2 linked regions of the Marinagarivorans cellulosilyticus genome follow. The protein of the gene in region 2 interacts with the protein of the main gene of each other region in a pairwise test. Links are inferred from orthologs where the notes say so. Each region holds a gene or a part of one and is shown on either strand. Other genes may lie near its edges. The genes, in order: typA and rlmKL.

Evidence for each region.
Region 1: the proteins of rlmKL (region 2) and typA interact in binary tests that used the Escherichia coli proteins (3 or more experiments, as listed by UniProt). The link is inferred for Marinagarivorans cellulosilyticus from one-to-one orthologs.

What each region holds. Positions count from the first base shown.
Region 1 is NZ_AP023086.1:372,940-376,170, forward strand. Bases 314-3,220 are described here. They hold typA (translational GTPase TypA), read left to right. Parts: upstream 314-817; coding sequence 818-2,623; downstream 2,624-3,220. Other genes in these bases: MARGE09_RS01335 (outer membrane beta-barrel protein), read right to left, coding at 314-528; htpX (protease HtpX), read left to right, coding at 2,767-3,220. Also shown: more of MARGE09_RS01335, read right to left, coding at 1-313; more of htpX, read left to right, coding at 3,221-3,231. UniProt on the Escherichia coli protein: A 50S ribosomal subunit assembly protein with GTPase and nucleotide-independent chaperone activity, required for 50S subunit assembly at low temperatures, may also play a role in translation.
Region 2 is NZ_AP023086.1:3,966,643-3,969,895, reverse strand. The notes cover bases 1-2,929. They hold rlmKL (bifunctional 23S rRNA (guanine(2069)-N(7))-methyltransferase RlmK/23S rRNA (guanine(2445)-N(2))-methyltransferase RlmL), read left to right. Parts: upstream 1-351; coding sequence 352-2,508; downstream 2,509-2,929. Other genes in these bases: uvrB (excinuclease ABC subunit UvrB), read left to right, coding at 2,544-2,929. Outside these bases: more of uvrB, read left to right, coding at 2,930-3,253. UniProt on the Escherichia coli protein: Specifically methylates the guanine in position 2445 (m2G2445) and the guanine in position 2069 (m7G2069) of 23S rRNA. Methylation occurs before assembly of 23S rRNA into 50S subunits.

The sequences.
Region 1 (3,231 bases), 3.6 Mb from region 2 along the record:
CTCAACATAAGACCAAGTTGCGGGGTCATTAATATCTCCAGTGTAGTCGCCTTGGTAGGTTGAGCTTGCTTCACTAAAGTCTGCATCAAACATTGTGTAGCCAATCAGCCCATAAACCACTGCCACGTCATTTTTCATTTGTGGCTTAAGGTAAATGCTACCGTAATAATTGAGCTCTGCCTTGATGGGCATGCGTATTTCTGTGTACCGAATTGCCTCCATTGTTTCTGGAGGCGTTGTCGTTGAGTCTGGATCGTTGATAGTGACTTCGGATGAGTAGTTGCCGCCTAAGTCTTCAGTTTGCCGCTCTACACCGAAGCCGAATCTCGCTTCTACAGCTAACCATGGCAGAGCTTCATAACCGAATGCCCCCTCTAAAGAAGACAGATTAAAATTAGTGTCCCCGGTTGATTTGTCAGACACTTTCCAGAAACTGCCGGCTGCGCCGGCGTAAAACTTTCGTTCATCTGCAGCGTTAGCGCCCATGGCCAGAGAGGTAGAAAGGGCGATCAGCAATAGCTTTTTCATGACTTTGGTGTCTCCAAGGGTTAGCGCTTCTGCGCTGTTCGTTATTGTAGGTTCCCACGCCAGACTCTGGCCTAGTAATAGCTCAAGTATTCGGTGAATTTACGAGATTGTCAAACATACCTTAAGAGAGATGCGACAAAGGTCGGATGGTGGCTATCGCCGGCGCGGATAGATAGCTATAATGCGCGCCGGAAAAACGCTCTAGATCCTTCCTTTTATTTCATATAAGAGCAAGCATAGCTGCTCTTACCGAAAGTCAGTCCTTTTTTTACACTCCTTGAGGTGTTCTGTGATAGATAATTTGCGCAATGTTGCCATCATTGCCCACGTAGACCATGGCAAAACCACGCTAGTAGACAAATTGCTCCAGCAGTCTGGCACCCTCGACCGTAAGGATCAAGGTGCTGAGCGCGTTATGGATTCTAACGACCAAGAAAAAGAGCGCGGCATTACCATTTTGGCTAAAAATACAGCTATTCAATGGAATGATTACCGCATTAACATCGTGGATACCCCTGGTCACGCCGACTTTGGTGGTGAAGTGGAGCGCGTACTGTCGATGGTTGACAGCGTATGTTTGTTGGTTGATGCCGTCGATGGGCCAATGCCGCAAACACGTTTTGTTACATCAAAAGCCTTCGAACAAGGTTTGCGTCCTATTGTTGTTATCAACAAAATTGACCGCCCAGGTGCGCGGCCTGATTGGGTTATGGATCAGATCTTTGATTTGTTTGATGCTCTTGGTGCCACCGAGGAGCAGTTAGACTTCCCTGTAGTTTATACCTCGGCGCTGAATGGTATTGCTGGTTTAGACCCAGAAGAAATGTCCGAAGACATGACGCCTTTGTATCAAATGATTGTTGATCAGTGCCCGGCACCTAAAGTAGACCCTGAAGCCCCCTTCCAAATGCAGGTTTCTGCCCTAGCTTACGATAGCTATGTAGGTGTTATTGGTGTGGGCCGCATTACCCGCGGTACGCTTAAGCCTAACCAGCAGGTGATTGTGAAATCCGCTGATGGCAGAGAGCGCAAAGGCAAGGTACTAAACGTAAAAGGTTACTTGGGTTTAGATCAGGTTGAAACTCAGCTTGCGCAGGCTGGTGACATCGTATGTATCAACGGCATCGATGGCTTAAGCATTTCAGACACCCTGTGTGACCCAGAAAACGTAGAAGCATTGCCAGCACTGAGTGTTGATGAGCCAACCGTTAGTATGACGTTTATCGTGAATGACTCACCTTTTGCGGGTAAAGAAGGTAAGTTCGTTACTACGCGAAATATTAAAGACCGTCTGGATCAAGAGTTAATCCACAATGTAGCATTGCGCGTTAAGCCTGGTGATACGCCCGATAAGTTTATTGTTTCTGGCCGTGGTGAGCTTCACTTGTCTGTACTCATTGAAACCATGCGCCGTGAAGGTTTCGAGATGGGGGTTTCCCGTCCAGAAGTTGTTCAGAAGGACGTTGATGGCGAAATTCATGAGCCCTTTGAGCAAGTTGTTATTGATGTGGAAGAGCAGCATCAGGGCTCTATTATGGAAGAAATTGGCTTGCGTAAAGGTGAGCTGACCAATATGGAGCCTGATGGCAAAGGGCGTGTACGCCTTGAGTTTATTATTCCTTCGCGTGGTTTGATCGGCTTCCGTGGTGCGTTTTTAACCATGACATCTGGCTCGGGCATTATGACAAGTATCTTTGACCACTACGGTCCCGTGAAAATGGGTGATGTTGTGAGTCGCCAAAACGGCGTGCTTGTCAGTATGGTCAAAGGGAAAACAGCAGCTTATTCGTTGTTTAACCTACAAAGCCGGGGCCGCTTATTTTTGGGGCATGCGATTGATGTCTATGAAGGTCAAATCATTGGTATTCACTCGCGTGATAACGACTTGGCAGTTAACCCCATTAAGGGTAAGCAGTTAACGAACGTACGTGCATCGGGTACTGATGAAGCCTTGACGCTAGTGCCGCCTATTAAGCACACATTAGAGCAAGCTTTAGAGTTTATCGAGGATGACGAGTTGGTTGAAGTAACACCGGTAAGCATTCGCTTGCGCAAAAAGCTATTAACCGAAAATGAGCGTAAACGCGCAAAGTAATTGGTTTGAATATTTGAAGAAAAGGCTGCTTTTGCGGCCTTTTTTTTGGCTTGAGTTTTTGTTAGTCGCAACCATATTGGCTTGCGGTATGAAGTGTTTAGCCTGAAATGGTTCGGGCTAAAAAATAGGTGAGGTTATTGATCATGATGCGGATTGCGCTTTTTTTGGGGACCAACTTAGCGGTTATTTTGGTGGCGAGTTTAACGCTGAATTTATTAGGGGTTGGACGCTATCTCGATCAAAGTGGCGGGTTAGACCTTCAGGCCCTTTTGGCTTTCTGTGCTGTATTTGGTTTTTCTGGTGCGCTAATTTCTCTTTTGCTATCGAAGTGGATGGCGAAAATGAGTACTCGAACAGTCATCATCAAGCAACCGCGCAATGCTGAAGAGGCCTGGTTGCTTGAAACGGTTCGACAGATGTCGGAAAAAGCGGGCATTGGCATGCCGGAGGTAGGCATCTTTCCCTCTCAGCAATCGAATGCTTTTGCGACGGGTTGGAATAAAAATGCTGCTTTGGTAGCGGTGAGTCGTGGTTTGCTCGACCGCTTTACGCGTGATGAGGTGCAAGCGGTGATGGGGCACGAGATTGGTCATGTTGCGAATGGCGAT
Region 2 (3,253 bases):
CTTTGTAGACAGGCTAGGGAAACCCTATATTTGCCTATCTTTGGGGGCATTCTCTATCGTAGATAGAGCGGTAATTTCAGTACCAGGTTTTTCACATCAAGGTTAAAGATCTGTTTGCAATATTGCTCCTTCGGGGTGGCCTAACACGCCCAGATGACATCAATATTACAAACCAGCCGCTGCGTTAGCGGATAACCAGTAAAGCAAATTTTCTTATAACAAGGAACAACTATTTTTTTCTAATGCCCCCTTTTTTAAGCGGCTAAGGTTATAAGAAAAGTGAAAGCTTTGTCGTACATTTTGTGCAGTTAAAGTTCCATTTTTAAGACTATTTTTTAATTAGAGAGTGTTATGCAATTTTTTGTTACCTGCCCTAAGGGCTTTGAAGACCTGTTATTAGAAGAGATGCAAAGCTTAGGTGCTGAGGATTGTAGACAAACGATTGCAGGCGTTGCTTGTGACGGTGAGTTGGACTTTGCCTATAAAGCGGTATTGAACTCGCGTTTGGCCAACCGTGTTTTGTGGAGTGTTAAAAAAGCGTTGGTAGAGACGGCCGACGACCTTTACGCAGCTGCCAAGGCGGTGGAATGGAAGTCTATTTGTCGGCCCGATGCCAGTTTTGCTGTAGATTTTAGTGGCTCAAACCGCGCAATTAATAACACACAGTTTGGTGCGTTAAGGGTTAAAGACGCTGTTGTTGATTATTGGCGTGAAGCGGGCTTTGAGCGCCCGAATGTGGATAAGCAATCTCCAGATGTACGGATTAATGTGCGCTTAAATCGCGGTGAGGTGACTATCGCGCTTGATTTTGCCGGTGGCAGTTTACATCAGCGGGGTTATCGCCAAGAGCAAGGTGCCGCGCCATTAAAAGAAAACCTAGCTGCCGCTATTTTGTTGCGTATGGGCTGGCCCGCGGTGGCTGCTAATGGTGGTAGTTTAATCGACCCAATGTGCGGATCTGGAACTTTTTTAACCGAGGCTGCATTAATGGCGCTCGATGTGCCACCTGGTGTTTACCGAGAGCATTGGGCCTTTGGGCATTTAAGTGTTCATCAGCCCGCACTCTGGGAGCGGCAATATTCGGTAGCAAAAGGGCAGCTTGCTAAGGCTGCTGATACAGCGTTGCCGCCTATTTTTGGCTTTGATATGCATCCACCTGTGCTTCGCGCAGCCAATAACAATATTCAGCGCGCCGGTTTGCAGGGGAAGGTTATTGTGGGGCACAACACCTTGGCACAATTGCGATGCGATAATGGTTGGCCTGCGGGCATTATCGTTACAAACCCACCTTATGGTGAACGTTTAGGTGAGGTCGAGGCGCTTAAAGGGACGTATTTACAAATGGCGCAAGTGGCTAAAGAGTACTTTGCCGGTTGGACCCTGGGCGTGTTTACTGGTAACCCCGAGCTTGCGCAGCATATGCGAATGCGCGCAAGCAAGAAAAACAAGTTGTTTAATGGTGCGATTGCTTGCGAATTGCAGCAATTTAAAATATTAGCGGCATCAGAAGCGACCTTAAGGAAGGGGGAGGCAACGGAAGAGCGGCCGATTAATTTATCGCTAACTGATGGCGCACAAATGGTCGCTAACCGGCTGCGCAAAAATGTTAAAGCTTTAAAGCCTTGGTTAAAGAAAACAGGTAATGAGTGTTACCGCGTTTACGATGCTGACATGCCTGAATATTCTGCAGCAATTGATATCTATGCAGGAGAAGTGCATTTGCAAGAATACGCGGCGCCAAAAACAATTAAACCCGCGGCTGCAAAAGCGCGATTTAACGAAATACATGCTGCTGTATGCCAAGTGTTTGAAAAAGCGCCAGACGAAATAGCCACTAAAACCCGAGAGCGAAACAAAGGCGAAAAACAATACGAAAAATTTGCCTTGGCAGATAACCCTGATATTAAGGTGATGGAGGGGCATGCAGCTTTTTGGGTTAATTTACATAAATATATTGATACTGGCTTATTTTTAGATCACCGGCCATTGCGCTTAAAAATTGCTAGCGAAGTGCTTGGTAAATCATTTTTAAACCTGTTTTGCTATACCGCTACCGCAAGTGTTCATGCCGCGTTAGGCGGCGCTAAAAAAACTGTTAGCGTAGATATGAGCAAAACTTATTTAGCTTGGGCCAAGCGCAATTTTGATCTCAACCATATTGGAGAAGAGAATCACCTGCTGGTGCAGTCGGATGTCAGTAAATATTTGGCGGGTTGTCGTGAAGGCTTTGATGTCATTATGTTAGATCCACCTAGTTTTTCTAATTCAAAACGAATGGATGATGTGCTTGATATTCAACGAGATCATGTCGCACTCATTAAGCGCTGCATGGATGTATTATTGCCAACGGGCACGTTGTACTTTTCCAATAACTTAAGAACATTTAAGCTTGATGCCGATGAGTTGGTACGTTTTAACATTGAAGATATTACCGCTCAAAGTATTGATGTGGATTTTTCTAGAAATACAAAAATACATCAATGTTTTGCGATAACGCATAAACGGTAAAGTTGATTCTAGCGGGTAGATTTTTAGGTGGATACATGAAAGCGTTTGATGTTAAAGGGGCCTTTAAGCCTGCGGGCGACCAACCTAAAGCGATTGAGGCTTTAGTTGATGGTATTGAGGCGGGGCTGGCACACCAGACATTGCTGGGGGTAACTGGGTCGGGTAAAACTTTTACTATTGCAAATGTTATCCAAAAGCTGCAGCGCCCAACCATGGTTATGGCGCACAACAAAACCTTGGCGGCTCAGCTCTATAGTGAGTTTAAAGAGTTCTTCCCGAATAACGCGGTTGAATACTTTGTTTCTTATTATGATTATTATCAGCCAGAAGCTTACGTCCCTAGCTCTGATACTTTTATCGAAAAAGATGCTTCGGTTAACGAGCACATAGAGCAAATGCGTTTGAGTGCTACCAAAGCCTTGATGGAGCGAAAGGATGCCATTGTTGTCGCGACAGTATCAGCTATTTATGGCCTAGGGGACCCTGAAGCCTATTTAAAAATGGTGATTCATTTGGTCTGCGGCGATGAAATGGATCAGCGTGCATTGCTGGCGAGACTGGCCGAGCTGCAATATACCCGCAATGATATTGATTTTCATCGAGCGACTTACCGTGTGCGCGGCGATATTATCGATGTATTCCCTGCTGATAGTGAAGATTTAGCGCTGCGAATTGAGTTGTTTGATGATTGCGTCGAGTCAATCATGTTATTTGATCCGCTAACAGGGCAAGTGCAGCACAAAGT